Regions from separate parts of the Vibrio sp. SCSIO 43137 genome, predicted to be linked through region 2. Evidence: predicted binding sites of a transcription regulator. Region 2 holds the regulator's gene; each other region holds the start of a gene.
What was found. Region 2 encodes MetJ, which represses methionine synthesis genes. Its sites were predicted from a motif close to TTAGACNTNTANANGTCTAA; they were not measured.
Positions count from the first base shown of each region.

Region 1: metN (methionine ABC transporter ATP-binding protein MetN) is a predicted target of MetJ. The motif match lies at 5,779-5,798, and genes of this name have one in related genera.
Region 3: metK (methionine adenosyltransferase) is a predicted target of MetJ. The motif match lies at 7,681-7,700, and genes of this name have one in related genera.

Region 1 covers NZ_CP116383.1:2,553,202-2,563,524, reverse strand. Annotated here, with positions in the region: gene PK654_RS12020 (ABC transporter substrate-binding protein) at 1-347, opposite strand, end outside; gene PK654_RS12015 (ABC transporter permease) at 380-1,135, opposite strand; gene PK654_RS12010 (ABC transporter ATP-binding protein) at 1,188-1,934, opposite strand; gene thiD (bifunctional hydroxymethylpyrimidine kinase/phosphomethylpyrimidine kinase) at 1,942-2,766, opposite strand; TPP riboswitch at 2,849-2,971, opposite strand; gene PK654_RS12000 (MetQ/NlpA family lipoprotein) at 3,109-3,918, opposite strand; gene PK654_RS11995 (methionine ABC transporter permease) at 3,978-4,655, opposite strand; gene metN (methionine ABC transporter ATP-binding protein MetN) at 4,645-5,679, opposite strand; gene gmhB (D-glycero-beta-D-manno-heptose 1,7-bisphosphate 7-phosphatase) at 5,971-6,528, shown strand; gene treR (trehalose operon repressor TreR) at 6,569-7,513, shown strand; gene treB (PTS trehalose transporter subunit IIBC) at 7,763-9,187, shown strand; gene treC (alpha,alpha-phosphotrehalase) at 9,285-10,323, shown strand, end outside.
Region 2 covers NZ_CP116383.1:3,081,314-3,091,636, forward strand. Annotated here, with positions in the region: gene ppc (phosphoenolpyruvate carboxylase) at 1-1,058, shown strand, start outside; gene PK654_RS14465 (PadR family transcriptional regulator) at 1,425-1,964, shown strand; gene metF (methylenetetrahydrofolate reductase) at 2,125-3,009, opposite strand; gene PK654_RS14475 (bifunctional aspartate kinase/homoserine dehydrogenase II) at 3,249-5,654, opposite strand; gene PK654_RS14480 (O-succinylhomoserine (thiol)-lyase) at 5,654-6,820, opposite strand; gene metJ (met regulon transcriptional regulator MetJ) at 7,013-7,333, shown strand; gene PK654_RS14490 (malic enzyme-like NAD(P)-binding protein) at 7,401-8,660, opposite strand; gene rpmE (50S ribosomal protein L31) at 8,827-9,045, opposite strand; gene priA (primosomal protein N') at 9,380-10,323, shown strand, end outside.
Region 3 covers NZ_CP116383.1:448,361-458,683, forward strand. Annotated here, with positions in the region: gene PK654_RS02255 (type IV pilus twitching motility protein PilT) at 1-773, shown strand, start outside; gene PK654_RS02260 (PilT/PilU family type 4a pilus ATPase) at 785-1,909, shown strand; gene ruvX (Holliday junction resolvase RuvX) at 1,931-2,356, opposite strand; gene PK654_RS02270 (YqgE/AlgH family protein) at 2,407-2,970, opposite strand; gene gshB (glutathione synthase) at 3,029-3,976, opposite strand; gene rsmE (16S rRNA (uracil(1498)-N(3))-methyltransferase) at 3,989-4,720, opposite strand; gene PK654_RS02285 (SprT family zinc-dependent metalloprotease) at 4,857-5,357, opposite strand; gene PK654_RS02290 (DUF2189 domain-containing protein) at 5,425-6,222, opposite strand; gene metK (methionine adenosyltransferase) at 6,443-7,594, opposite strand; gene tkt (transketolase) at 7,941-9,938, shown strand; gene epd (erythrose-4-phosphate dehydrogenase) at 10,159-10,323, shown strand, end outside.

The DNA.
Region 1 (10,323 bases), 530 kb from region 2:
ATCAGTGTCGATGCACGCACTAGCGGCAAGCCAGCTGCGGCATCAATGGTCAGGCTGGTCTGGTAAGAGATAGCTAAGTCAACTTTATCAGCAGCTACCAGTTTAGCCGGCAGGCTTGGATCAGCCGGCTCCTGAACGTTAATTTCTAAGCCTTGCTGAGCAAAGTAGCCTTTTTGCTGGGCGATAACGATAGGGCCATGGTTAGGGTTTACAAACCAGTCCAGCATCAGGGTTAGGGATTTTTCCTCTGCCAGAGAGGGCAGGGAAAGTCCGGCAGCAATCAGGCCGATAAGGCCTCTTTTTAGCCGTGCTTTAACAGACACTGAGTGGCTGAAATTCGTTTTCATATGGTATTCCTTTTGTTGTTTTTTATTTAGATTCAGAGCTGCCATGGGATAGCTCTTTTAAGTAATCGATCGGTGAAAAAATAGAGGGCGATAGAGAAGCTGGCCAACAGCAGCAGTGCGGCAAACATCTCATCAATCATCATGCGGGCGTTGGCTTGTAACATCAGGTATCCCAGACCTTCACTGGAACCGACCCACTCGCCGACTACCGCACCTATAGGAGCAACCACCACAGCAACCCGGATACCGGATGCGAGAGCAGGCAGTGCGGCTGGTAACCTGATATAGCGCAGTTGTTGCCACTTAGAGGCGGACATGGTTCTGGCCAGATCCAGATAGCCGGACGGCGTAGAGCGTAAACCGTCGTAGCAGCAGGTGGTCACGGGAAAGAAGATGATTAAAGCCGCCATTACTACTTTTGAGGCGATACCGTAGCCGAGCCAGAGCATCAGTACCGGTGCAATGGCAAATACAGGGATGGCCTGACTGGCAATCAGCAGCGGAAGCAACCAGCGTTTTACCGGCTTAAACAGCAACATCTGTAAGGCAAAAAACAGCCCGCAAGTTAGCCCGAGAGCTAAACCAAGCAGTATCTCTTTTGCTGTCACCAGTGTATGTGCCAGCAAAACGTCGTATCTCTGGTATAGCTTGCTAAGCACGGCTGCCGGAGAGGGCAGAATAAAAGCAGGCAGCTCAAGCAACGTGACAATTAACTGCCAGACAATAAGTAACACTATTACGGTTGTTATCAGATGAAATCCGCGCTTACTGCTTTTAGTAGCAGCCAGATAAGCAGATGATTGTTGTGTTTGCTTTTTACGTTTTTGAGTGTGTGTCAGCTCAGACATAGTCTTTCTCCAGCGTCTGAATAATCTCCTGCTGCGCAACAGCAAGAGAGGCATCCATATTTCGCGGGATAGCGCCCTGAGGTGAAGGGAGCTTAACTGCGCTGGCCGGCTGGCCGGTCATAATATAGATATGGTTACCGAGCCTGAGTGCTTCCTGTGGATCATGGGTGATCAGGATTACTGTCTTATTTTTCAGCAGGCGTGCAGAGAGGTTTTGCAGCTTATAGCGTGTCACTGCATCTAATGCTGAGAAGGGCTCATCCATCAGAATAACAGGCTTATCCTGCATCAGGGTTCTTGCCAAAGCTGCCCTCTGTCGCATTCCGCCGGAGAGTTGATGAGGAAGTTTTTCTGCGTGCTCTGACAGGCCAACAGCGTCAATCAGTGACAGGGCTTTTTGCTTCGCTAGTTGAGCATCGTCAGGTGTAGTGAATATCAGGCTAAGGCAGACATTATCTATCACCGACAGCCACGGCATCAGCAAATCCTGCTGCGCCATATAAGCAACCTGGCTGCTGTTTTCCGAATGCCAGATAACATCACCGCAGAAGTTCACTTTGTCAGATAACAGTCCGGCCAGATATCGCAGCAGGCTGGACTTGCCACAGCCACTTCTGCCCAGAATACAGTTCCATTGCCCCTGAAAGATCTGCATATCCAGTTTGCTGAATACCGGATATTGGCTGTCGGCATAGCTTAGTTCTGCCCGGCGGATATCAATCTGCACAGGATTGATCATGGTGCGGCTATCCATTGTTCTGGCTGGCAAAAAAGTGATGTACCGGCCCGTGACCCTGGCCGATATTGAGTTGGTCGGCGTGGGCTATGGCCTGTGATATGTACTCTTTACCTGACTGAACGGCCTGTTGCAGTGACTGGCCTTGTGCCAGGTAACTGGCGATAGCCGACGAAAGGGTACAACCGGTGCCATGAGTGTTTTGGGTGTTTATTCGTTTTTGGCTAAGGCGGCTAACTGTATTGGCTTGTATCAGTAGATCTGTACTATCTGATTCGTTCTCAAGGTGGCCACCTTTTAGCAGGACTGAGCGGGTATCAAGTTCTCTGAGTTTGTCCGTCAGAGTTCTCATTTCTGCTTCTGTCTGAGGCAGGGGCGAACCGGTAAGTGCTGCTGCTTCGGGAAGGTTAGGGGTAATCACTGATGCCAGTGGTAATAGTTCTGACTTAAGAGTTTCAATAGCCGATTGCTGAAGAAGTAGATCTCCGCTGGTGGCCACCATAACAGGGTCTAGCACCAGATGTTGTGGCTGGTACTGTCTTAGCTTTGCTGCCACTGCGCAGATTACTTCAGAATCAGCCAGCATACCTACTTTGACAGCAGAGATTGCCAGATCGGAAAAAACCGAATCTAATTGCTGAGAGACAAAGTCTGCATCAACGGGATAAATGCCGTCTACTCCAAGGGTATTTTGCGCTGTCAGAGCAGTAATAACAGAACAGGCATAACTTCCGGTGGCTGAAATGGCTTTAATATCGGCCTGAATACCGGCACCGCCGCCGCTGTCAGAGCCTGCAATTGTGAGAACAATGGGTGTGGAGTGATTCGCTGTCATAGTCTTTTCCTAAACATGGACGTATAGGAAAAACAGCTGCCTGAAAACGGAGAATGCTTAAGAGATCAAAGCATGGTCAGATGAGGCATCGCTATTAGTTCCCTACGTCAGTATTAACTGCATCAGGTTCAACGGGTCCCATTTTACTGGTCTCAGCTTGGGGCTTTTACTCTGGGTAAAAACCTTAGCTCCCCGACTAATATCTAGAATTTGTTCGCCACGCAGTGTAGCAAATCCAACTTTGAACGCAAGCTATGGTTTTAACCCGCGTTTAGTACAGAAATGAAAAAAGCCGGGTTAGCGGCTTTTTTCATTATGGGCGGTTACTGTAAAAGGAGGAGATTACCAGCCTTTAACTACGCCGCCTTTAAAGATGTCAGATGCCGCGTTATAAACATCTTCAGTCTGGTATGCCTTAACAAAATTCTGTACGTTTTCAGCATTAACATTCTCTTCGCGGGCAACGATCAGGTTTACATACGGAGACTCTTTATCTTCAACAAAGATACCGTCTTTCTGAGGAGTCAGGTCAATGCTGCTTGCGTAAGTTGTGTTGATGATAGACAGAGCCACGTCGTCAAGAGAACGTGGAAGCTGAGCGGCATCCAGTTCAACAATAGTGATGTTTTTCGGGTTTTCTACGATATCACGAACGGTACCCTGCAGGCCGACATTGTCACGTAGCTTAATCAGACCTTGTTGCTCAAGAAGCAAAAGAGCACGGCCAAGGTTTGTCGGATCATTTGGTACTGAGATACGTGCGTCGTTAGCGATTTCATCAACAGATTTAACCTGCTTAGAGTAACCGGCAATCGGATAGACAAAAGAGTTACCTGCGATTGACAGCTTGTAGCCACGGTCAACAATTTGCTGATCAAGGTATGGCTTGTGCTGGAATGCGTTGATATCAACTGAGCCATCATCCAGTGCAGCATTCGGTGTAACATAGTCTGTGAAAGTCACCAGCTCAACATCCAGGTTGTACTTCTCTTTTGCTACTTTAGCGGCAATCTCAGCAACCTGTGCTTCGGCACCAGCCATGACACCTACTTTGATTTTACTTGTGTCAGCTTGTTTCTCTCCGCAACCGGCAAGGATAAGGGCGGAAGCGGCGGTGGTTACGGCCAGTAGTTTCTTAAGGCTAAATTTCATCTTGATATCTCCTGTATAATTTTGAGCTGTTTTATCTCGTCTGTAGCAACAGCTTTGGTTTATCTGTGGTCTACCCGGCGAACAACGGCATCGCCAAGTGATTGAATAATTTGAACTAAAATAATAAGCATCACCACGGTGACGGCCATAATCACCACGTCATAACGGTGGAAGCCATAGCGGATAGCAACGTCTCCCAGACCACCACCACCAACGGTACCGGCCATAGCGGAATAGCTGACAAGGGTTACTAGCGTGATAGTTACCGAGTTCACTATGGTTGGTAGTGCTTCCGGCAGTAATACCTTGGTAATAATCTGAGTTGGCGTTGCTCCCATAGACTGCGCTGCCTCTACAAGACCAGACGGAACTTCCAGTAATGCGCCTTCAATCAGGCGGGCTACAAAAGGAATCGCACCGATAGTGAGGGGAACAATGGCGGCAGTTGTGCCGATAAAAGTACCCACCAACAGCTTAGTTACCGGAATAATGGCAACCATAAGAACCAGAAATGGTACAGAGCGGCCGACATTGACAATGGCACCCAGAGAAGCGTTCAGCTTAGGGTTTTCCGCAAGACCACCTTTTTTGCTGATATGCAGAATCACGCCAAGAGGAATACCAATGGCAAAGCCAACCAGACCGGAAACCGCTACCATATAGAGGGTTTCTCCTGTCGCGCCCAAAAGAAGTTTGCTGTTCAGGCTCAGCCATTCAGTGATTGTATTAATGGACATAACCCAGTACCTCTACTTTAACTTTGTGCTGCTTAAGGAAGTCGATTGCTGCCTGATCGTCTTTTTCACTACCAAACAGTTCTGCCACCATCATGCCGAACTTAACTCCGCCGGCGTAATCGAGATCAGAGCTCAGTATGCTGATATCGATATTGAATTTTCTGGAAATCTGGCTGACCAGAGGGGCGTCCACGGTTTCGCCGGTAAACTCAAGGCGTACAAGAGGGTAGCTTCCTTCACTCCTTTCTTGTTGTAGCCGCTCTCTGTAGTCTTCCGGAATGGAGAGATCCAGAGTTGAGCGGATAAATTGATGAGCCAGCTCTGTTTTAGGGTGGGCAAAAATTTCACCGACCGTGCCTTTCTCAACCAGTTCACCGTTACCGATAATGGCAACCTGATGACAAATGCTTTTCACCACATCCATTTCGTGGGTGATAAGTAAGATTGTGATGTTCAGTTTGCGGTTGATCTCTTTCAGCAGCTGCAGAATTGACTGAGTTGTTGCCGGGTCGAGGGCGCTGGTGGCTTCATCACAAAGCAGTACTTTAGGATCTGAAGCAAGAGCCCTTGCAATAGCGACTCGCTGTTTCTGGCCGCCACTCAGGTTTGCCGGATAGCTCTCTTTCTTGTCCGCCAGACCAACCAGAGAGAGAAGTTCAGTAACTTTTTGTTCAATGGCTTGTTTTGCCTGACCTGCTAATTCAAGGGGCAGGGCGACGTTGTCAAAAACCGTACGGGATGAAAGCAGGTTGAAGTGCTGAAAAATCATGCCGATATTGCGTCTGGCCTGACAAAGCTCTGATTGAGACAGAGTGGTCAGATCAACACCATCAACTATAACCTGACCGGAAGTTGGCGCTTCCAGCATGTTCACACAGCGGATCAGAGTGCTCTTGCCTGCACCGGATGAACCGATAACACCAAAGATCTGTCCCTGTGGAATGGTCAGGTTGATCTCTTTCAGAGCATTTATCGCTTTGTCGCCCTGATAGAAAACCTTGTTAACTTTGTTGATCTCAATCATTTGTTAAACCTGTTTTGCTAAACAATAGAATAAAATTTTGAACTTCGTCTCACTTGATAGGAGATGCTATTGTCTGTTCCGGATTCTGTCAATAGATATTTTTACGTCTAGACGTCTAAATGTATATATTTCTATATAGCTATTTGAAATGAGCTATGTTTTTGAGATCTTTCATTGGAAAAATAGTTATTTGGCTCTGGTTGATATGTGCTCAATAGCGGTGTTTGCGTAGTGCTATAAAAAGCAAAGCGTGTAATAATTACCGCTTAAATCCAACCCGGGGAAAGAGCCTTGAACAAACCTGCTGTATTTTTAGATCGTGATGGTGTTATTAATGTCGATCACGGTTATGTCCATGATGAGCACGACTTCGAATTTATTGAGGGCGTATTTGAAGCGACCAAAAAACTGAAGGAAATGGGCTATCTGTTGGTGTTGGTTACTAACCAGTCTGGTGTCGCCAGAGGCATGTTTAGTGAAGAACGCTTTCTTTCTCTTACTGAGTGGATGGACTGGAACTTTATCGATAACGGCGTAGAGTTTGACGGAATTTACTACTGCCTGCATCACGCTGAACACGGTATTGGTGAGTATAAGCAGGAGTGTAACTGCCGTAAGCCTAAACCGGGAATGTTTATCTCTGCCCGAGATTTCCTGAAAATTGATATGCAAAACTCAGTGATGGTCGGCGATAAGGCAGAAGATATGATGGCTGCTGAAGCGGCCGGAGTCGGTACTAAAATTCTGGTCAGAACAGGCAAACCGGTAACGGAGAAGGGTGAACAGCTGGCGACTACTGTGCTAAACAGTATTGCTGATGTACCTGATTATATTGCCGCAAGTCGTTAACTTTTGCCTATTATCTTCACTTTATAGCTGAACTGACAGTATGGATAAGAAACTCACCATTCATGATATAGCAAGGCTGGCCGGGGTCGGGAAGTCGACGGTGTCCAGGGTGCTGACTAATGACCCTAAGGTAAAACCTGAAACCCGTGAAAAGGTAGAGAAGGTGATTAGTGAGTCGGGCTATGTGCCTTCTAAATCTGCCCAGTCTATGCGTGGCGGCAGTCAGAAGGTGATTGGTGTGATTATCTCCCGTCTTGATTCGCCTTCAGAAAACCGTGCCGTCAGCAGTATTCTCGATTGCCTCTATTCTGCCGGTTATGATGTGGTGATTATGGAGAGCCAGTTCAACGCTGACAAAACCAATGAGCACCTGAATGTCCTGAAAAAACGCAATGTTGATGGCGTGATAGTGTTCGGTTTTACCGGCTGTGATACGGAAAGTTTGCTGAGCTGGAAAGACCGTATGGTGGTGATTGCCATGCCGATGCAGGGGGTCTCGTCCATTAACTATGATAACGCCGGTGTTATCGAAAAATCTTTAAACCATCTCCGTCAGAAAGAGATTAATCGTATCGCCTATATTGGTGTTGACCCTCAGGATAAAACCACGGGCGAGGCTCGTCTGAATGCTTATCTGGCCTGGTGTAAAGTCAATCAGGTAGAAGCCAATTATCAGACCGGCCAGTTAAGTCATGAAAGCGGCTATGCCCTTGTTGAAAAGGTACTTAGTACTGATGTTCAGGCTATTGCCTGTGCCAGTGACACACTCGCTCTAGGTGTCATTAAGCGCCTGCAGGAGTTAGGGCGTGAAGATGTACTTGTAACTGGTGTCGGTGGTAATTCAATGCTCTCTTTCCTGTTCCCCAACACTTACAGTGTTGATCCCGGTTACCAGCAGGCGGGCTATACCGCGGCTAACTTGTTGATTAAGCAGCTGTCCGGCGAATCTGAAGAGCAGCATTTAACCCAGCAACCAGTCAGTTAACCTAAGCAAAATTCCCTTAAATTAATCCGTTGTTTTTAATTGTTTTATCAAAAATGCTGTGATCTTGTTCAATTAATGGGACTGTTCCCATTTCTGTGTTTGTTTATTTAGTGCATTATAATAACAGTTTTTGGGACTGTTCCCATTTTAATGCCATCTAAGTTGGATGGTGTAAACTTAAATTTAGGAGCTATTGACCTTTCCCGAATGTGAAAGGTAAGCAGCCCCTAGCAATAACGGGTGAGAATTATGAGTAAGATTGCAAAACAAGACATTGCACGTCTTATTGAGCTGGTCGGTGGAAAAGATAATATCGCTAGTGTCAGTCACTGTCTGACACGTCTGCGTTTTGTTCTGAACGATACTGATGCAGCTGATGTTAAAGCGTTAGAAAAACTGAGCTTAGTAAAAGGTTGCTTTACTAATGCCGGTCAGTTTCAGGTAGTAATCGGTACAGAAGTAGATGAAGTTTATAAACTTCTTATCGAAATGGCAGAGAAAAAATCTGCTTCAAAAGATGAAGCAAAACAAGCTGCCCGTCAGAACATGAACATTCTGGAAAGAGGCATCTCCCATTTAGCCGAAATTTTTGTTCCTCTTCTTCCTGCCATCATTACCGGTGGTCTGATCCTCGGTTTCCGTAACGTTATCGGCGATATCAGAATGTTTGACGGCCAGACACTGACTCAAATCAGTCAGTTCTGGGCAACAGTTCACTCCTTCCTGTGGCTGATCGGTGAAGCGATCTTCTTCTTCCTGCCGGTGGGTGTTTGCTGGTCTACGGTTAAGAAACTTGGCGGTACGCCGATTCTGGGTATCACGCTAGGTGTCACTCTGGTTTCTCCTCAGCTGATGAACGCTTATATGATTGGTAAACAGGTTCCTGAAGCGTGGGACTTCGGCCTGTTTGTCATTGAGAAAGTGGGTTATCAGGCTCAGGTTATTCCGGCTATGTTAGCGGGTGTTGCGTTGGCATTTATTGAAACCAACCTGAAGCGTATTGTACCTTCTTACCTGTATCTGGTTGTTGTACCTTTCGTTTCTATCATTGTTTCCGTTGTTCTTGCCCACGCACTGATTGGTCCTTTCGGCCGTGTAATCGGTGATGGCGTTGCATTCGCTGCTAAAGCGGCAATGACAGGTGAGTTCGCTATTCTTGGTGCTATGGTGTTTGGTTTCTTCTACGCTCCTCTGGTTATTACCGGTGTTCACCACACAACTAACGCCGTTGACCTTCAGCTTATGCAGGAACTGGGTGGTACACCAATCTGGCCTCTGATTGCTCTGTCAAACATTGCTCAGGCATCAGCTGTCGTTGGTATCATCATCATTAGCCGTAAAGAAGGCGAGCGCGACATCTCTGTTCCGGCTGCTATCTCAGCTTACCTTGGTGTAACAGAGCCTGCTATGTACGGTATTAACCTCAAGTATAAGTTCCCTATGCTAAGCGCTATGGTTGGTTCAGCTGTTGCCGCAGCAATTTGTGGTAGTGCCGGTGTTATGGCCAATGGTATCGGTGTAGGTGGTCTGCCGGGTATCCTGTCTATTCAGCCACAGTACTGGACTATCTTTGCTATCGCTATGCTGGTTGCCATTCTGCTACCTGCTGCGCTGACACTGTTCTTCTACAAGCGTGCGCAGATGAAGGGCGAGCTGACAGTAGCTAACGCTTAATTCAGAACACATTTCTATTTTGAGTGGCCCTTTTGGCCACTCTATCTATATCAGTAAAAACCATCTATTTCGGTAAGAAAACGGCGAGAGAATTAACATGAGTGATATTGATCAGGCATGGTGGAAAACGGCGACCATCTATCAGATCTATCCAAAGAGCTTTTGTGATAGCGGCAGTAAGGGAACAGGCGATATTCGCGGTATTATTTCCAAGCTGGACTATCTTAAGCTGTTGGGTATAGAGGCTATCTGGCTGACTCCGGTTTATGAGTCACCTATGATAGACAATGGTTACGATATTTCTGACTACTACGCAATTAATCCTGATTTTGGCACCATGGACGATTTTGATGAACTGCTGGCAGCAGCACATCAGAAGGGTATCCGTATCATTATGGATATCGTAGTAAACCACACTTCAACAGAACATAAGTGGTTTAAAGATGCTTTAGGTAACAGTAACAGCCCTTACCGGGACTACTATATCTGGAAAGATCCTATCGACGGACAGGCGCCGAATAACTGGCAGTCTAAATTTGGCGGAAACGCGTGGAAACTGGATGAGAAAACAGGCCAATATTATCTTCACCTGTTTGCTGAAGAGCAGGCAGACCTTAACTGGGAAAACCCTGAAGTTCGCGAAGAAGTAAAACAGATTATCAGTTTCTGGGCTGAGAAAGGCGTTGATGGTTTCCGTCTGGATGTGATTAACCTAATCTCCAAGCAGCAGCACTTTAACAGTGACGACATTGGTGACGGACGTCGTTTTTATACAGACGGCCCGCGGGTACACGAGTATCTTCGGGAGATCAGCGAAGCGGTTTTCCAGAAGTATGGTTCGGTCACTGTGGGTGAGATGTCTTCTACAACACTAGAACATTGTCAGAAGTACTCTGCGCTGGATAACAGCGAGCTCTCTATGGTATTTAACTTCTACCATCTGAAGGTGGATTACACTAACGGAGATAAATGGACCAAAGCACCATTTGACTTCCTGCAGCTAAAACAGATTTTTAATCACTGGCAGACAGGCCTGAACGGCGTGGGCTGGGGAGCACTGTTCTGGTGTAACCATGATCAGCCGCGGGTGGTAAGCCGGTTGGGTGATGACAAAAACTACAGAGTTGAGTCAGCGA
Region 2 (10,323 bases):
GCGGCTTTATTCAGGGGCATCAGATGGTGATGATTGGCTACTCTGATTCAGCAAAAGATGCCGGTGTTATGTCGGCAGGCTGGGCTCAGTACAGTGCCATGGAATCTCTGGTTGAAGTGTGTGAACAGGCCGGTATCGAACTGACTCTGTTCCACGGCCGTGGAGGTACTGTTGGCCGTGGTGGTGCTCCTGCTCACGCCGCACTACTGTCTCAGCCACCGAAGAGCCTGAAAGGCGGCCTGCGTGTAACTGAACAGGGTGAAATGATCCGCTTTAAGCTTGGCCTTCCAGACGTGGCGGTAAACAGCTTTAACCTTTACGCCAGTGCTATTCTGGAAGCTAACCTGCTGCCGCCACCGGAGCCAAAACAAGAGTGGCGTGATCTGATGGAAGTGCTTTCTGAGGTTTCCTGTGAGTCATACAGGAATGTGGTACGCGGAGAGCCGGATTTTGTGCCTTACTTCAGGGCAGCAACGCCGGAACAAGAGCTGGGTAAACTTCCTCTTGGTTCCCGTCCGTCAAAACGAAACCCTAAGGGTGGCGTTGAGAGCCTGAGAGCAATCCCGTGGATTTTCTCATGGAGCCAGAACAGACTGGTACTTCCTGCCTGGCTGGGTGCGGGTGAATCCATTCAGTACTCGATTGATAAAGGCCACCAAAGCCTGCTGGAAGAGATGTGCCGTGAATGGCCTTTCTTCTCAACCCGTCTTGGTATGCTTGAAATGGTTTACTCAAAAGCCAACATTGAGATCTCCCGTTACTATGATCAGCGACTGACTGATAAATCTCTGTGGCGCCTTGGCGACAAGCTGAGAGAACAGCTACAGAGCGATATCAAGACCGTTCTGAATGTGGAGAACAACGAGAACCTGATGCAGAGTAACCCGTGGGGACTTGAGTCCATCAAGCTGCGAAATGTCTATGTTCTGCCAATGAATATTCTTCAGGCTGAACTGTTGTACAGAACCCGTCAGTCAGAGACCGCTTCTGCGGAACTGGAAGAAGCACTTATGGTAACTATTGCCGGAATTGCAGCTGGTATGCGCAACACCGGCTAGATAATTATTCTGCATAATGGACATATATCCATTATATTAGGAATAAAACACCAAAATAGCCTCACTTATGTGAGGCTATTATCTTTTTTGAGACAAAATGCCACGAGCTGCCATTTTCATGCTCATATTTAATGATATGCTTATGCCCCTTCGTGCTGATAATTTCGACTACACTTATAAAAGCACGGAAACAGAAAGAGGAAACCTCTTTCACTCCCTAGGTGATAAACGGCTAACGTGAAGGTGATATGACCATCTGAAAAGATTTGGATTGGTTCTGTTTATACTGCAAACGTATCAGTGACATAGAAGCACACATGCAGATAAACAATAAGTTTTACAATTTACTTTTATTGGATTTAAGACATGTCATTACCACACGTAATCCTAACCGTTCTTAGCACTCGTGATGCTACCGGATACGACATAACTAAAGAGTTTTCTTACAGCATCGGATACTTCTGGAAGGCGAGCCACCAGCAAGTATACAGAGAGCTAAACAAAATGGCTCAAAATGAGCTGGTCACATGCGTACTGCAGCCTCAGGAAGGTAAACCGGATCGTAAGGTTTATTCCATTACTGAAAGTGGCAGAAAAGCGCTTGGTGAGTGGTTTGAACAGCCAACAACCCAACCTACAGTCCGCGATGAGTTCAGTGCCAAGCTGATGGCTTGTGCTATTGAACCAACGGCTTCTTTTAAAGAGCAGGTTGCGGCACTGATCGAAGAGTCTAAGCAACTCATCAAACACTACAAAGAGATCGAGGCGAACCAATATGCTAATCCGGCTCAGTTGGATAAGTCTGCCCGTCTTGAGCGACTAACACTTCGTCGTAACATGGTTTTACGCGAAGCGTGGGTTAGCTGGGCAGAAGAAGTTCAGTCTGAACTGGTAAGTATGGGCTAATCGCCAGCCTCTAAAGGTTACGGAATAGAGCCTGTTGTATAAAGGCTTTATTCCGTAACAGTTATTTCTCTCTGTAGAATGACTATGGCTTCAAATCAGTGCCTTGATCAGAAGCCAATAAACTCTCGCTGAAAAAGCATCTTGAAGTGACTTGGGTATATTAGCTAGGCCTTACACCTAGTGTATGGCAAAGTGCGTAAGTCATCTCAGCACGATTCAATGTATAGAAGTGAAAATCCTTTACGCCTTCCCTACTCAGTATTCTCACCATATCAATGGCCTGACTGGCACCCAGAAGCTGACGCGTCATAGGATCATCATCTAAACCCTCAAACTGCTGTGCCATCCAGCCGGGAATTTTTACCTGATTAGTCTGGGCAAAGCGGGACGCCTGTTTAAAGTTAGATACTGGCAGTATTCCCGGAACAATCTCTACATCAATTCCGGCAGACACACAGCGATCCCTGAATCTCAGATAGCTTTCTACATCAAAGAAGAACTGGGTGATTGCCCGGTTAGCTCCGGCATCCACTTTTCGTTTCAGGTTAAGCAGATCTGCCTGTGCGCTTTTCGCTTCAGGATGTACTTCAGGAAAAGCCGCTACAGAGATATCAAAGTCATGTTGTTTTTTAAGCAGCATCACCAGATCCGAAGCGTACATTTCAGGTTTACCACCGCCCGGAGGAATATCCCCTCTCAGGGCAACAATATTCTTAATTCCGTTCTGCCAGTAGTCATCGGCAATATCGATAAGCTCTTCTCTGCTGGCATCAATGCAAGTCAGATGTGGGGCAGCCACCAGCCCGGTTTGATCTTTTATCTCTTTGATAATGGAATGGGTCCGGTCACGTTCGCCAGAGTTAGCACCATAGGTTACCGAGACAAACTTAGGCTGAAGGGTTTTAAGGCGGTGAACTGAGTTCCACAGAGTCTCTTCCATCTTCTCACTGCTCGGAGGGAAAAACTCAAAAGAGACGTTGATGTTTCCTAGCTCTGCAATGTTCTGATTCAGTGCATCCAGATAGCTGGCATGTGTGTAACTCATGGCGTACTCCCTTACCGGATAGTTAAAACTCTAAGTGGCTGACAATTGACGTTTAGACGTCCATATGTCTGTAGAATGAATTGAATTGTGATCATTGTCAACCTATTGATCATGAGATTTGTTCATGTTGAATATAAGGTTAGTTCAACAATAGAGTGTAGAAGAGATTAGAGGATAAAAGCGTTAACTTATCGATAGAAATGCCGGCTCAAAACGGCTTAAGCCGGCAGGTGACACCATCAGAACAGGGCAGAAAGCCTGTTGATGTCTGACTGAATCGCTCCGGCAGTCACTGCCCTTCCGGCGCCCGGTCCGCGAATAACCAGAGGATTGTCCTTATACCAGACACTTTCAATAGCGAAAATGTTGTCACACGGCAGCAGATTCGCCAATGCATGGTCACTGTTCAGCGCTTCAATTCCTACCGTCGCCTCTCCATTCTTCTCCAGCCGGGCAACGTAACGCAGTACCTTCTCCTCTTTCTGTGCTTTCGCCAGACGTTCAGCCAGAATCGAGCTCAGTAAAGCTCCCTGATCAAAGAACTCATCCAGAGAGAGCTCTTTGAGCTCCTCAGGCACCAGTGATTCAACTTTTACGTTCTCCGGCTCAATCTTAAGGCCTGACTCACGCGCCAGAATTACCAGCTTTCTCATCACATCAGAGCCATCAAGATCAGAGCGGGGATCCGGCTCTGTCAGCCCCTGCTGCCAAGCCAGTTCCATTAGTTCACTGAAAGGCACACTGCCGTCAAACTGCTGGAACAGCCATGAAAGAGTGCCGGAGAATATACCCGATAAAGCCAGAACCTCATCACCACTCTCATGTAGATCTCTTACGGTATGGTTTACCGGTAACCCTGCTCCTACAGTTGCGTTGTAGAACCAGTGCCTGCCGGTTTTGCTAAAGGCGTTCTGAACTCTGTCATAAAACTCACCGGAGGCTGAGCCGGCAACCTTATTGGCAGAGATAAGGTGAAAACCTTTTTCTGCTATCTCGGGATATTTCAGTGAAATCTCTTTACTGGCCGTGACATCCAATACAATAATTTCATCGTATTCCTGCTGATGGGAGAGCTTCTCTATCCACTCATGGCCACCGTGTTCAATCGCCTCATCATGATACCGGTCTGTAATTGTAGCGAGATCTAAACCGTCGTAGTTGAGGCAGTAAGAGCGGCTGGTAACAACCCCTATCAGGTCAAAACTCATTCCGCGACGTTTTTCCAGTCCGGCTTTCTGCTCTGCAAACAGTTCCAGCCAGCTGGCACCGATATTGCCTTTACCGCACAATACCAGCCCCACACGTTTTTGCGCCTGAAACAGCTGTGTATGAATTCCCTGAACCAGTTGACAGGTATCGGTTTTTCTTAATACAGCGGCAAGGCTCAGTCCGGACTCCGCCTCACAGATAAACTCTACAGGTGCATTCTTCAGTTGCTGATAGAAACCGTGGGTATGGATCGGGTTATTACTGACACCGGCTCCCACTGCTGCAACAAGGGAGTAGCCCTCTTTAAGGCGAATATCACCGTCAATAGCGGCATCCTGCAAAAATTCCAACGCCCCGCCAGCCACTTCTGCAGTATAGGCAAGCTGAATTTCCCCCTGATCCGGCTGAGTATTAAAGGCAAGAGGCTGAAGCTGTGCCCGGGCAAGGCTATTCAATATATGCTCCTGCGCCCTTGCAAAATCATGAGCATGACCAAGATCCAGCTCGATAATAAGTACTTCATCCAGAGAAGTGATGATCTTCGCCCCTCTCCCTGATGCCAGAACCCGTTCAATGCGGGTTGAACCAGACTCAGGCTGATAACTGCATCTCAGGTCAAGGTTCATTGAACTCTGGGCAACGGGCTGAAGTGTTCTGCTATGCAGTACAGGTGCTGCCAGTCTTGCCAGTTCACTGGCTTCATCAAGACGCAACAGCGGCAACAGACAGGCGTCGTTCACCTTACGCGGGTCAGCACTATAAACTCCGTCAACATCACTCCAGATTGTCACTCTTGCCGCATCCGACAAGGCTCCGATAACCGTAGCTGAGTAATCTGAGCCGTTTCTTCCCAGTAGCACGGTCTCCTCTTGTGAGTTTCGCGCCATAAAACCGGTGATGACCAGCCTTCTGTGCTGGTGCTGAACCAACTCCTGCCTGATAAGAGAACGTGAACGGGAAAAATCGACTTCCGGCTGTGTACACCGCTCTGCACGCAGTAAGTTTCTTGAATCAAGCATGGCGGCATCGAGACTACTCTGATTTAACAGAGCCGTTAAAAGACGTGCCGACCACACTTCACCATGACCAAGAACATCGGCAGACTGAGCCTCCGTTAATGGCGCCATCAGTTCACCGAGTGCTGCCATCTCACTGTTAAGCTGTTGCAACAAGGCTTGCGGCTCTGTAACCAGCGCCTCAATCAGCCCGCTCTGGAACTGACGCAGTTCTGTAAGTAGTTCATGGGCTATCCGGCCATCTTTTTTCAGGGCATCCAGCCACTCATATAGCCGGTTGGTGGTATCGCCTGCGGCTGAAACTACGATAAGGTCGTCTTGTTCAGAATACTCAGACAGAATGGTAACTACCCTGCGGTAGCATTCCGGGTCTGCCAGACTGCTACCACCAAACTTGTGTAACTGACGAAGGTGGCTCATTACTCACCTCCCTCTAATGAAGCAAATGCCTGTTTCAGGTCATCAATTAAGTCGTCACTGTCTTCCAGACCAACGGACAATCTAAGCAGATTCTGAGAAATACCGGCTTCTTCCAGTGCAGCCTCTCCCATCGCTCTATGGGTCATTGATGCCGGGTGGCAAATCAGGCTTTCAACCCCACCAAGAGACTCCGCCAGAGAGAAAAGTTTCAGGGCACCGACAAAGGTTTTCAGTTGTTCAAATGAGCCATTGAACTCAAAGCTGAGCATGGAACCAAATCCCGTTTGCTGCTTTTTGGCAATAGCGTGTCCCGGATGATCAGGCAGGCTGGGGTGATAAATTGTTGCTACATGCTTCTGCTGATGAAGGTAACTAAGAATCGCCAGTGAACTCTCTTCATGTATGCGCATTCTTGCGCCAAGTGTCCTGACTCCCCTTAAAGTCATATAGCTGTCGAATGGTGTTCCCGTTGCACCAATGCAGTTGCCCCACCACGCCAGCTCTTCGGCATGCTGCTCTGATTTCGTTATCACCACACCACCGATAACGTCGGAATGACCGTTAATGTACTTAGTGGTAGAGTGAATAACAAAGTCTGCGCCCAGTTCAAGAGGCTTTTGGTATATGGGTGTCAAAAAGGTATTGTCGACCGCAACAAGAGCACCAAGCTGATGGGCTTGCTGACAAATGGCTTCAATATCCACTACCCGTACAAGAGGATTAGAAGGGGTTTCCAGTAATACCAGCTTCGGCTTTCTGCTTAGTGCTTCAGATAAAGCGGCAGAATCAGACTGGTCGACAAAGGCGACCTGAAAATCACCTTTCTGAGCTCTGGTATTAAACAGGCGATAAGTACCGCCATAGCAGTCGTGAGGAGCAACTATCAGATCATCCGGCCCTAAAAAGGCAGAGACCAAAAGGTTCAATGCAGAGGTACCGCAGTTGGTGACCACCGCACCCTTACCGGATTCCAGTTCATAAAGGGCTTGTTCCAGCAAACCGCGGTTAGGATTTCCTGAACGGGTATAATCATATTTAGGAACATCACCGAAACTGGGGAAACTATAATTGGTTGACAGATAAATGGGCGGAACGACAGCGTGGTGCTGGGTGTCTGATTCAATGCCTGTGCGAACAGCAATCGTCGCTGGTTTCCGTTTTGTCATAAGATGAACTTCCTTTCTCTTTGCTACTGCTACCAGATAACTATAGTTTATTTGACAGACAGCACTTTACTAACAAGAAAAGCAGACGTCAATACTTCTAGACGTCCATATATCTTTGCTTATGGCGGTAAATCCCGCTAGAATCCCCACCTATAACTATTTATTACTAATTTCTTTGATGAAAGGTGCGCAATGGCAGACTGGAACGGCGACTATATTAGTCCTTATGCTGAACATGGAAAAAAGAGTGAGCAGGTGAAAAAAATCACTGTCTCTATCCCTTTAAAGGTTCTTAAGGTATTAACCGATGAACGTACCCGTCGCCAGATCAATAACCTTCGCCATGCCACAAACAGTGAACTGCTGTGCGAGGCCTTTCTGCACGCCTATACAGGTCAGCCGCTTCCGACTGACGAAGATCTAAGAAAAGATCGCCCGGACGATATACCGACTGAAGCTAAGACTATGATGACAGAGATGGGCATCGAGTTCGAAGCCTTTGACGAAGAGTAAAGTCTAAGCCACAAAATGCAAAAAGGTCAGCTCACAGGCTGACCTTTTTTTGTAAAGCAGAACGGCTTTATTCCATGTAGTTTTCCGGCAGATCAATCCGCGCGACTCCGGACTCAACCGCGGCAATGGCAACGGCTTTAGCCACGCGAGGCAACAGACGCGGATCCATTGGCTTAGGAATAATATACTCTTTACCAAACTCCAGCTCTTTTACACCGGCAGCTTGTTTAACTTCTTGTGGCACCGGCTCTTTGGCCAGTTGGCGAATCGCTTCAACGGCTGCCAGTTTCATTTCAATATTAATTTCACTCGCCCTGACATCCAGTGCACCACGGAACAGGAACGGGAAGCAGATAACATTGTTCACCTGATTCGGATAGTCTGAACGACCGGTGCCCATAATAAGATCATCACGCACCTTATGCGCCAATTCAGGTTTAATCTCTGGATCCGGGTTTGAACAGGCAAATACAACTGGCTTATCCGCCATCAGTGCCAGCGCCTCTTCCGGCAGCAGGTCTGGTCCCGATACACCCAAGAAAAGGTCAGCTCCGGAAATCACCTCTTCAAGGGTTCTCTTATCGGTATTGTTGGCAAAGTGCTTCTTGTGCTCAGTCAGATCTTCACGACGGGTATGAATCACCCCTTTGCGATCCAGCATATAGATTTTTTCACGCTGTGCACCACACTTAATCAGCAGTTCCATACACGCAGTTGCCGCTGCACCGGCACCCAGACAGACGATGGTTGACTCGCAAAGTGTCTTTCCTTGTAGTTCAATGGCATTGAGCATACCCGCCGCAGTCACAATGGCAGTACCGTGTTGGTCATCATGGAACACAGGTACATCACAACGCTCGATCAGACGACGTTCAATCTCAAAGCAATCCGGCGCTTTAATATCTTCCAGATTAATACCGCCAAAGGTATCGGCAATATTTGCTACCGTATCAACAAACTCGTCGATGGTTCTGTGTTTTACCTGAATATCAATTGAATCCAGCCCGGCAAAACGTTTGAACAGCAGCGCCTTACCTTCCATTACCGGCTTGGATGCCATCGGTCCCAGGTTACCCAATCCCAGAATAGCGGTACCGTTAGAGATAACAGCCACCATATTTCCCTTAGCTGTGTACTTATAAACGTTATTTACATCCTGAGCAATTTCGCGCACCGGCTCTGCCACTCCCGGGCTATAGGCCAATGCTAAGTCCTCGACTGAATCAGCTGGCTTAGTAAGTTCTACAGAGATCTTTCCCGCTACCGGATGAGCGTGATATTGAAGTGCTTTTTGACGAAATGCTTCTTGAGGATTGTCTTCGGGCATAATGTGTATTTCCAGAGAGTGTAAACAGATTGTAGGGAGATCAAATTCTAGTAGAAGTTGTTAAATCTTCATAGAAATAAAGTAAATAGATGAAAAATTTTCTTACGGCAGAAACGAAAAAAGGACGCCTGAGCGTCCTTTTCTGCATTCGGTAATAATATTGCTATTATTTTTTGCTTGAAAGTGCACCGAAACGCTTGTTGAAGCGATCAACACGACCACCAGTATCAACGATACGCTGCTTACCAGTGTAGAATGGGTGGCACTTGTCACATACGTCCAGGTGGATAGAATCTTTACCTAGAGTAGAGTTAAATTCGAAAGAGTTGCCGCAAGAACAAGTTGCTTTAACTGCTTTGTACTCAGGATGGATACCTGCTTTCATGGGAAAACCTCATATATAGGCCGTGTCGCTATCCGATTCTAAGCCGGACACCACACGTGTGTTCAAAAATCAGTGCGGTTTTTACCACACCATTAAGGCGGCGTATATTAAAGAATACCGGCGTCGGGATCAACCTATTTGAGTTTTTTTTCACCAACTAAATAACACATGTGCCATATACGCCACTTTGGCAGACAGCGGACAGAAACACGCATAAAGCCATGCATGGTACTCCGCACACCGTTATTTGGCAGATACATCAGCATATCTCGTATTTTCAGCCCGCTTCAACTAAACTAACCGCCTCTTTATCTCATGCTCCCGATTAAAGTTTATGCGCCCGACTATTGCACAGGTATCACTGCCCGTACCACTGGATAAAACGTTTGATTATAAAATTCAGGCGAACCAGTTTCCGGTTATCGGAGGCAGGGTTTCTGTTCCTTTCGGACGACAGACTCTGGTGGGTATTGTCACAGCCATGGTTAACAGCTCTGACTTTCCCCTCGATAAACTTAAACCCATTAAATCTGTTCTTGATTTTGAGCCGGTATGGCCGGACAAACTGCACCAGTTGCTGGTGTGGTGCAGTCAGTTCTATCAACATCCGTTAGGGGAAGTGTTCTCTAATGCCCTTCCCGGTGCATTAAGGAAAGGCAAACAGGCCAGTTTTGCCTCTGTTGTGGAGTGGCAGCTAACGGAAGCAGGAAAAAACCAGTTAATGCTCGGCTTTGGCAGGGCTGTAAAACAGGAAAAAGCGATACGAGCTCTTGCTGATGGGACAAGATCTCACCAACAACTGCTGGATGAAGATATAGACGGCACTCTTTTGAAAAAACTGGAAGAGAAAGGCTGGGTAATCTCTTCTGAGAAAAAATTCAGCAGAAAAAGCTGGCCGGCAGCCGTACAGAGCGAAATGGATACCCCCAGGCTCAACGAAGAGCAGGCCGTTGCAATCGCCACTATTAATAGCCAGAGCGAGTTTAGCTGTAACCTGCTGGAAGGTGTGACGGGTTCGGGCAAAACCGAGGTTTATCTGAACCTGATTAAGCCTGTACTGGAAAAAGGGCAGCAGGCACTGGTGCTGGTTCCTGAAATCGGTTTAACCCCTCAGACGATAAACCGTTTTAAACGGCGCTTTGATGTTCCAGTAGAAGTGATTCACTCCGGCCTGAATGAAACGGAAAAACTTAATGCATGGCTCTCAGCCAGAGAAGCAGAAGCCGGCATCATTATAGGTACCCGATCCGCCCTGTTTACCCCTTTTAAATCTCTGGG
Region 3 (10,323 bases), 740 kb from region 2:
GGGGCTGCTCAGCTGTTTTCAGAACCATTCCAACTGATATTCCGACTCTTCAGGAGCTTGAGTCTCCCGCCATATTTAATGACATTGCTGAGATGGAGAAAGGGCTGGTTCTGGTAACGGGGCCGACAGGTTCAGGTAAGTCGACCACTCTTGCTGCTATGGTTGATCACGTTAACCAGAACTTTAATAAGCATATCCTGACTATCGAAGATCCCATTGAGTTTCTGCACAGCAATAAAAAATGCCTGATAAACCAGAGGGAAGTGCATAAGGATACTCATAGCTTTAAGGCGGCGCTTCGTTCTGCCCTGCGTGAAGACCCGGATGTGATTCTGGTGGGAGAGTTAAGGGATCAGGAGACCATTAGTCTTGCCTTGACTGCCGCTGAGACTGGTCATCTAGTATTTGGTACCTTGCATACCAGTTCAGCCGCTAAAACCATAGACAGAATCATCGATGTATTTCCCGGTAATGATAAAGCCATGGTACGTTCCATGTTGTCCGAGTCATTGCGGGCGGTGATTGCTCAGCGTCTGCTTAAACGGGTTGGCGGCGGCCGTGTCGCCTGCCATGAGATTATGATGGCAACCCCTGCGATCAGAAACCTTATCCGGGAAGATAAGGTGGCGCAGATGTACTCAATCATTCAGACCGGCGCTGCATCAGGCATGGTGACAATGGAGCAGAGTGCGAAAAAACTGATTGCTCAGGGCGTGGTTGATTCAGAAGAAGTCAGTAAAAAAATTGAGCTGGAATCCAGTTCGCTGTTTTAGGAATGTTACAGATGACAGAAATGACCAGTCTGCTGGAGGCAATGTTGCAACAGAAGGCATCGGATATGTACCTGACGGTCGATGCTCCCTGTCAGCTAAGGGTTAACGGGCAGCTTCAGCCTGTGGGAGAAACGCTGGACAAGAATACGGTTGCTTCTCTGCTGGACACTATTATGGACAGCGAGCAACAACAGCTTTACCGGGAGAGTAAAGAAGCTAATTTTGCTATTGTTCAGCCGGGAGACGGGCAGAACAGTGCCCGCTACCGGGTTAGTGCCTTTTTTCAGCGTGAGCAGCCGGGTGCCGTTATCCGCCGTATTGAAACGCAGATTCCGACTTTCTCTGAGCTTGCTTTGCCAGATGTACTGAAACAGCTGGCCACAGAAAAGCGCGGTCTGGTGCTGGTGGTTGGTGCTACGGGGTCGGGTAAATCGACCTCTATGGCCGCAATGACAGGCTACCGGAATAGCCATAAATCAGGCCATATTCTTACCGTAGAAGATCCTATTGAGTTTGTTCATCAGCACGACAAATGCATAGTGACTCAGCGGGAAGTCGGGTTGGATACAGAGAGTTATGAAGTCGCATTAAAGAACTCTCTCAGACAGGCACCGGATATGATTCTTATCGGTGAGATCCGCAGCAGGGAAACCATGGAGTACGCCATGACTTTCGCTGAGACCGGCCACCTCTGTATGGCGACGCTTCATGCGAACAATGCTAATCAGGCGCTGGAGCGGATTCTGCACCTGATGCCTAAAGATAAAAGAGAAGCTTTTCTGTTTGATTTAGCCAGCAACCTTAAAGGGATTGTGGCTCAGCAACTTGTAGTTGATAAAAACGGACAGCAGCGTCATGGTGTTTTTGAAATTCTGCTAAATACACCAAGGGTTTCTGACCTTATCCGTCGCGGTGAGTTAAACGAGCTTAAAGCAACTATGGCAAAATCGGCCGGGGCAGGGATGATCACTTTTGATCAGTCGCTGTTTGAGTTGGTACAACAAGGCAAGATAAGCGAAGCCGAAGCGCTGCACAGTGCGGATTCAGCCAATGATCTTAAGTTGATGATCAAAAGTAACGGAAGTACGTTTTCTTCATCAGGTTCTCTTGATGATGTCACCATTGATATGGGCTAACGGAAAAATTAAAGGGGAGAGTTACTCTCCCCATTGACGTTCAAACCAGCTCTCTAAAATAACCACCGCCGACTGACAGTCCACATTTCCTTTACTCAGTGCTTTATAACCGCCCATCTCAAATAGCTCTGAGCGGGCTTCTGTTGTGGATAGCCTTTCATCATGCAGCTCAACCTGAAGGCCAAACCGGCCATGAAGGCGGTTAGCGAACTTCTTAGCTCTCGGTGTAATGGTTTCCAGAGCATTACCGTGTAGATCGGCCGGTAAGCCGACAACCAGTAACTCTGGTTGCCACTCTTTAATCTGCTTTTCGATATCGTCCCAGTTGGGAATGCCATCATTAGCTTTAAAAGCTTTTAGTGGCGATGCCGTTCCCGTTACTTCCTGACCTATAGCACTGCCGATACTTTTTGTACCGTAATCGAAAGCCATTATCGTTCTGGACATGGAGCTCCTGTCTAAAATAGTGTTTTGTGATTTTAATTGCTGGCCTGTGCCTAGCCGTGACCGGCATCCACCGAAAGCTGACCCGGATCTATACCCAGCATTTTTACTGCTTTCTGCCAGCGATCCTGTACCGGAGTATCAAAGATAACTTCCGGATCTGCTTCGACGGTTAACCATGAGTTTTCTGCCAGCTCTTTCTCCAGTTGTCCTGCTGTCCAGCCGGAGTAACCTAAAGCGACAACATAGCTCCTCGGTTCCGCTTCCGTTCCCAGTACACTGAGAATATCTTTAGAAGTGGTGACACTGATTTGATCCGTCATCTGAATACTGGACTGATAACTGTCTTTGGGTTCATGAAGAATAAAACCGCGATCTTCTGATACCGGACCGCCATTCAGTACCGGCATCTCGAGGCTATCTTTATGTATCTGAGGGTGAACAGAGTCGACATCGACTCTCTCCAGCATGCCTCCAACGGTTATATCAATTGGAGCGTTGACAATCAGCCCCATAGCACCTTCTTCGTTGTGCTCACAGATATAAATCACTGAGCGATGAAAAAAGGGATCTTTCATACCGGGCATAGCTACCAGAAAATGATTGGATAAATTCATGTTAGCTCCTCTACTCAGCCATTTTGCTGAGGGGCGAAGGCAGCAAGGCTGCCTGTTATTATTTTTCTAAACGACGTTCAATGGCATCCATCAGCTTACCGGTAACGGATACGTCAAAAGCTGCTTCGATTTCACGAATGCAGGTCGGGCTGGTGACATTAATCTCAGTTAACTTATCGCCGATAACATCCAGTCCGACGAAAATCAGCCCTTTTTCTTTAAGTGTAGGCGCTACAGCCTCAGCTATCTGAATATCTGTTGCACTTAATGGCCTTGGTTCACCGGTACCGCCTGCTGCCAGATTGCCACGGGTTTCTCCTTTGGCCGGAATCCGGGCAAGGCAGTAAGGCATAGGTTCACCGTCTACTACTAAAATACGCTTATCGCCGTTGCTGATATCAGGCACGAAGGTTTGAGCCATAGCGTAGTTCTGGCCATGGTTGGTTAGCGTTTCAATAATAACAGACAGGTTAGGATCGCCCTGTTTTACCCTGAAAATAGATGCTCCGCCCATTCCGTCAAGGGGCTTCAGGATCACATCACCATGCTCTTGCTGAAATGCTTTAATTTTTTCAGCTTTTCTGGTCACAATGGTTGTTGGTGTCAGTTCAGGGAACCACGCGGTAAATAGCTTCTCGTTACAGTCTCTCAGGCTTTGAGGTTTGTTTACGATTAGTGTGCCTTTCTCTTCTGCTCTTTCCAGAATATAAGTGGCGTAGATGTACTCTGTATCAAACGGAGGATCTTTTCTCATCAGCACCACATCCAGATCCGACAGGGCAATAGTTTGCTCGGACTGGAACTGATACCAGTCGGCAGGATCTTCTTTCAGGGTCACGACTTTGGTATCGGCAATGGCTTCACCCTGATCCAGATGCAGATCGCTCATCTCCATATAGTGGATTTCATAGCCACGCTTTTGTGCTTCAAGCATCATGGCAAAGCTAGAGTCTTTTTTGATATTAATGGATGAAATAGGATCCATTACAATGCCCAGTTTGATCATTCTTTTCTCCTGTTAGCCAAGATCGCCAAAGCGAACTTGTAATGCGGTAATTGCGGTAAGTGCTGCTGTTTCTGTTCTTAATACCCGTGGCCCCAGCAGCGTTTCTTCAAACTGGTACTCTTCGGTCATTGTGATTTCTTCGACAGACAGGCCGCCTTCAGGGCCTATAAGCAGGCGTACTTTATTTATCGGTTGAGGAAGGGTGTTAATTGAGTATTTTGCTCTCGGGTGAAGGTTGAGTTTCAGAGCATCGTCTTGTTCGCCACACCACTCTTCCAGCTTCATAATCGGGCGGATCTGCGGAACAATATTACGGCCACACTGTTCGCAGGCGGCAATCGCAATTTTCTGCCATTGCTGAAGTTTCTTTTCAAAGCGTTTGGCATCCAGTTTTACACCGCAACGCTCTGATATCAGAGGGGTGATAGTATTTACACCAAGTTCAACGGACTTTTGAATGGTGAACTCCATTTTGTCGCCCCTTGATACAACCTGACCAAGATGAATATCCAGCGGTGATTCGCTGTTTCTTTCAATGCGCTCAGAGATAGTGACTTGCACGGACTTTTTTGTCACTTCACTGATAACCGCAGGGAACTCTGCTCCGCTGCCATCAAACAGTAAAACTTCTTGTCCCGGCTTCATTCTCAGCACTCTGCCAACATGGCCGCTGGCGTCTTCGCTGAGAGTTAATAGTCCAACATCCTGAATGGTATCAGGGTGGTAAATTCGTGGTACTCGCATTAATACGGATTCCTGTATCAGGCGTTTATAGCTTCCCCTAACATGGATGCCTTCAGGCTAAAAAACAAGGGTATATAACGGGAAAATGATAGTTGCTGTTGATCTTTTGTTTATATAAAAGATCAACTACTTCTATTCAGCTTAGCTGGGTGCCAGTGAATGCGAGAGTTTGTTGACAGTTGCGGCAGCTGTAGCTGGCCTGACGGGACTGAACTTTATTATGTCGTCGTATGCTCAGGGGGTAGCTGCTACAGTCACAACGGTATTCAAAGGTTTTTCCCTGAACAGAGCTAATATTCAGGGAGTGGGTTGTATTTCCGGGCAACTGAAATACTTGCTGCATCAGGCTTTTCCATTCCGTTCCGTGCGGGCGCACTCTGCCATATAGCTGAAAAGTAATCAGGTGGGCAAGCTCATGAGGAATAACCTCCGTAAGAAAAGCTTGTGGGTTTTCATTGAATAGCACAGGGTTCAGGCGGATTTCCCACTGTTGCAGCAACGCTTTTCCGGCTGCCTTTCCTCTTAGTTTGTAGTTAAGGGCGGGAACGGGAAAGGTCTGATTAAAATGGGATCTGGCAATGGACATGTAGTCAGCGAGTGCTTTGCGGGCACGATAATCCAGCTCTCTGTTTTCCACTATCTCTCCTGAAAAAAGCCCCGGAAATTCGGGGCTTTATTATAAATCTGACAGCTCTCAAAGCAAGCTAGACATCTTTTCTGGAGATGGTTTCCCTGTAACCGTGCCAGGTTGCGTAACCAAGAACCGGTATAACAAATAGCATGCCGACTCCGTATGTTACAAATCCGAACAGGGTACAGGCACTGATGATAAGACCCCAGATAATCATCGCCCCTACATTTTCTTTAACGGCATTAAAGCTGGTAAAGACAGCCGTCATCATATCAACACGCCTTTCCATCATTAATGGAATGGAGAAAGCTGACAAGCTGAATATGCCGACAGCAAACACCAGACCAATAGCTGCGTTGATCAACAGGAAGGGTACAAAATCTGCAAACGGAGCTCCTTCTACCTGTGGATACAGAACGTGCAGAAGAGCAGCTATGCGCATCCAGAAGATCATTGCCACAGTCAGGAGAACAGCAAAGGCCCACTGAGATGTTGTATTTCGCTTAATCGCTTTGATTGAATGAAGCAGGCTGGCGTCGTTACCTTTCTCTCTCTGCCAGCTTGCATCGTACAGGCCAAGAGCAAGGAAAGGCCCCAGAAGCATAAATATCACCAGACTAGGTAGCACAATCAGGTGAGTGCCTTGCCACTGGGTTATCTGAACCACTGCAACCGCTGCCATCATAAAACAGAAACCGTAAAAGAGGGTGATGGAAGGGAGTTGGAAGAAATCTTTAACACCTATGCTGACCCACCTGAGTGGCGCCATAGTGTCTAGTTTGTGGCACGGGATGGTTCGTGCGTAGTCGTTGTGGTGATGATGCTTATCGTGCTTTCCATGTAATTTGTCTGGCGTTGTTGAATTAGGCATATGGCCTCCAGAGTGTTTAGCGTCCCGAATATGACTCAATTATCAGTAGCAACTGATTACCAGTTTAAAATTGAGTTTTATTTACATCTACAGCTAAGTTTAGGCCAAATTGACAAGGTGAAAAGTTTAGTTTTTAAGCTGATGAAAGCTAAAGAAAAATAGAGAAGAGATAAGGCGGAAATAAAAGAGCCTCCGGATGGAGGCTCTGAAGAACTGTCTGTTACAGACCAGCGAACTCTTTAAGCAGAGCGGCTTTATCTGTTGCTTCCCAAGGGAACTCTTCACGACCAAAGTGGCCGTATGCAGCTGTCTTTTGGTAGATAGGCTGAAGAAGGTTAAGCATTTCCTGAAGACCGTATGGGCGCAGATCGAAGAACTGACGTACCGCTTCAATAATGATGTCGTGAGATACTTTTTCAGTACCGAACGTTTCAACCATGATAGAAGTTGGATCGGCAACACCGATAGCGTAAGAAAGCTGGATTTCACAACGATCAGCCAGACCTGCAGCAACAATGTTTTTCGCAACATAACGTGCTGCGTAAGCTGCTGAACGGTCTACTTTCGATGGATCTTTACCAGAGAAAGCACCACCACCGTGACGTGCCGCGCCACCGTAGGTGTCTACGATAATCTTACGGCCAGTCAGACCACAGTCACCCATTGGGCCACCGATAACGAAACGACCGGTTGGGTTGATAAAGAAGTTAGTCTCTTTGTTCAGCCACTCTGAAGGTAGTACCGGTTTGATGATCTCTTCCATTACCGCTTCGCGAAGATCCGGTGTAGAGATTGAGTCACAGTGCTGAGTTGATAGTACCACTGCGTCGATACCTACAATTTTGCCCTGATCATACTGGAAGGTTACCTGAGATTTTGCATCAGGGCGCAACCAAGGAAGCGTGCCGTTTTTACGTACTTCAGCCTGCTTCTGAACCAGAAGGTGAGAGTAAGTAATTGGCGCCGGCATTAGTACGTCGGTTTCGTTTGTCGCGTAACCAAACATGATGCCCTGATCACCAGCCCCCTGCTCTTTAGGGTCTGCTCTGTCTACACCCTGATTGATATCCGGAGACTGCTTACCAATGGTATTCAGTACCGCACATGAATCAGCATCAAAGCCCATGTCAGAGTGTACATAACCGATTTCACGAACCGTTTCACGAGTTAGCTCTTCGATATCAACCCATGCAGAAGTAGTGATTTCACCACCGACCATAACCATGCCGGTTTTTACATAAGTTTCACACGCAACACGAGCTTTAGGGTCTTGTGCAATGATGGCATCAAGAACGGCATCAGAAATTTGGTCTGCAATTTTGTCTGGATGACCTTCTGATACAGACTCAGAAGTAAACAGGTGCTTAGCCATAAAGTTAGCTCCGGATTTATAAGTAAAAAAGATGCTTCTGGCATCTCTTTATAAATTTAATCAATCAGAAACACACTGCTGGGTGTTTCTACATCTAGACGTCTATTCTAGTTTTTAACCAGATAATTACAAGTTTTTTTATGACATCTTGCGAGGGTTTCTAGGGTAGCGGAGAGATAAACAGGCGCATTTCTAATACTGCTGAAGGCTTGGCTGCCTTAAAAATAAAGGGGGAAATCGATTGCAGTCGAAATTTTCCTCTGAGAGAATAGCGCCGCTGAAAATTCAGGTAATCATTCAGCATAATTCCCTTAATTTGAATTTGCGATTTCATTCAGGAGCAGACATGTCGTCTCAGAAACAATTAGCTAATGCAATCCGCGCGTTAAGCATGGATGGTGTACAACAAGCCAACTCCGGTCACCCGGGTGCCCCTATGGGTATGGCGGACATCGCTGAAGTACTTTGGCGTGGCCACATGAACCACAACCCACAAAACCCTGAGTGGGCTGACCGCGACCGCTTTATCCTGTCTAACGGTCACGGCTCAATGCTGATTTACTCTCTGCTTCACCTGACTGGTTATGAGCTATCTATTGATGACCTGAAAAACTTCCGTCAGCTGCATTCTAAAACTCCGGGTCACCCTGAGTACGGTTATGCACCTGGCGTTGAGACCACTACAGGTCCTCTTGGTCAGGGTATCACCAACGCTGTAGGTATGGCGCTGGCTGAGAAATCCCTTGCTGAGCAGTTCAACAAAGAAGGCCATGACATTGTAGACCACAACACTTACGTGTTTATGGGTGACGGCTGTCTGATGGAAGGTATCTCTCACGAGGCGTGTTCTCTGGCGGGTACTCTTGGTCTTGGCAAGCTAATCGCGTTCTGGGATGACAACGGCATCTCAATCGACGGTGAAGTGGAAGGCTGGTTCTCTGACGACACACCTAAGCGTTTTGAAGCTTACGGCTGGCACGTAATCCCAGCAGTAGACGGTCACGATGCAGCAGCAATCAACGCCGCGATTGAAGCAGCGAAAGCAGAGACAGGCAAACCAACCCTAATCTGTACTAAGACCATCATTGGTTTTGGTTCTCCGAACAAGTCCGGTTCACACGACTGTCACGGTGCACCACTAGGCGCTGAAGAAATTGCAGCAACACGTAAAGAGTTAGGTTGGGAGCACGGTCCTTTTGAAATTCCGGCGGAAATCTATGCAGAGTGGTCTGCGAAAGAAGCAGGCGCAGCTAAGGAAGCAGCGTGGGACGAGAAATTTGCAGCTTATGAAGCAGCATATCCAGAGCTTGCAGCAGAATTCAAACGTCGCGTAAACGGCGACCTACCGGCTGAGTGGGAAGAGAAAGCGAACCAAATCATCGCTGACCTTCAGGCTAATCCGGCTAACATTGCCTCACGTAAAGCGTCGCAAAACGCACTGGAAGCCTTCGGTAAGATGCTGCCAGAATTTATGGGTGGTTCTGCTGACCTTGCACCATCTAACCTGACCATGTGGTCTGGCTCTAAGTCAATCACTCCGGAAGATGCGTCTGGTAACTACATCCACTACGGTGTGCGTGAGTTCGGTATGACGGCTATCATGAACGGTATCGCCCTTCATGGTGGTTTTGTACCTTACGGTGCAACCTTCCTGATGTTTATGGAGTATGCCCGTAACGCACTGCGTATGGCGGCTCTGATGAAGGTTCAGAACATTCAGGTTTATACTCACGACTCCATCGGTCTGGGTGAAGATGGCCCGACTCACCAGCCGGTAGAGCAGGTCTCTTCTCTTCGCCTGACTCCGAACATGAGCACATGGCGTCCGTGTGATCAGGTAGAGTCAGCGGTAGCGTGGAAGTTTGCTATTGAGCGTAAAGACGGTCCGACCTCACTGATTTTCTCTCGTCAGAACCTTGCACAGCAAGAGCGTAGCGCAGCACAAGTTGCTGATATCGCTAAAGGCGGTTACGTACTGAAAGATTGTGAAGGCAAGCCTGAGCTAATCCTGATTGCTACCGGTTCAGAAGTTGAACTGGCAACAGAAGCCGCGGCACAACTGACAGCTGAAGGTAAGAAGGTACGCGTAGTCTCTATGCCTGCAACAGACGTGTTTGACAAGCAGGACGCAGCTTACCGTGAAGCGGTACTGCCATCTGATGTAACTGCACGTGTAGCGGTAGAAGCGGGTATTGCTGACTACTGGTACAAGTACGTTGGTTTCGACGGCCGTGTAATCGGTATGAGCACCTTCGGTGAATCTGCTCCGGCAGGCGAGCTGTTCAAGATGTTCGGCTTCACCGTTGAAAACGTAGTAGAAACAGCAAAAGAAGTTCTGGCGTAATCTTACACCTGACTGATTCGCTTTAAAGGCCTGCCGGTGAACTCCGGCAGGCCTTTTCCGTTTCTGAGGCTGGCAGGGCTGCATCTTCAGATGTTTCTGATGGTGTAGTTGCAACTCTGGGCAATAGGTATAAAGTAGGCCTTCAATCAATAATAAGCGGTTTAGTTCCGGAAACGTTAGTTCAGACACGGAAACCGCAAGTAACACGTGAAGTAAACAGATGATCAAGATAGCAATTAACGGTTTTGGCCGGATAGGAAGAAATGTACTCCGTGCCTTGTATGAGAGTGATAAAAGCAGCCAGATCCAGGTTGTGGCGGTGAATGAACTGGCTCAGCCAGATGCCATGGCACACCTGCTGCAATACGATACCAGCCACGGCCGT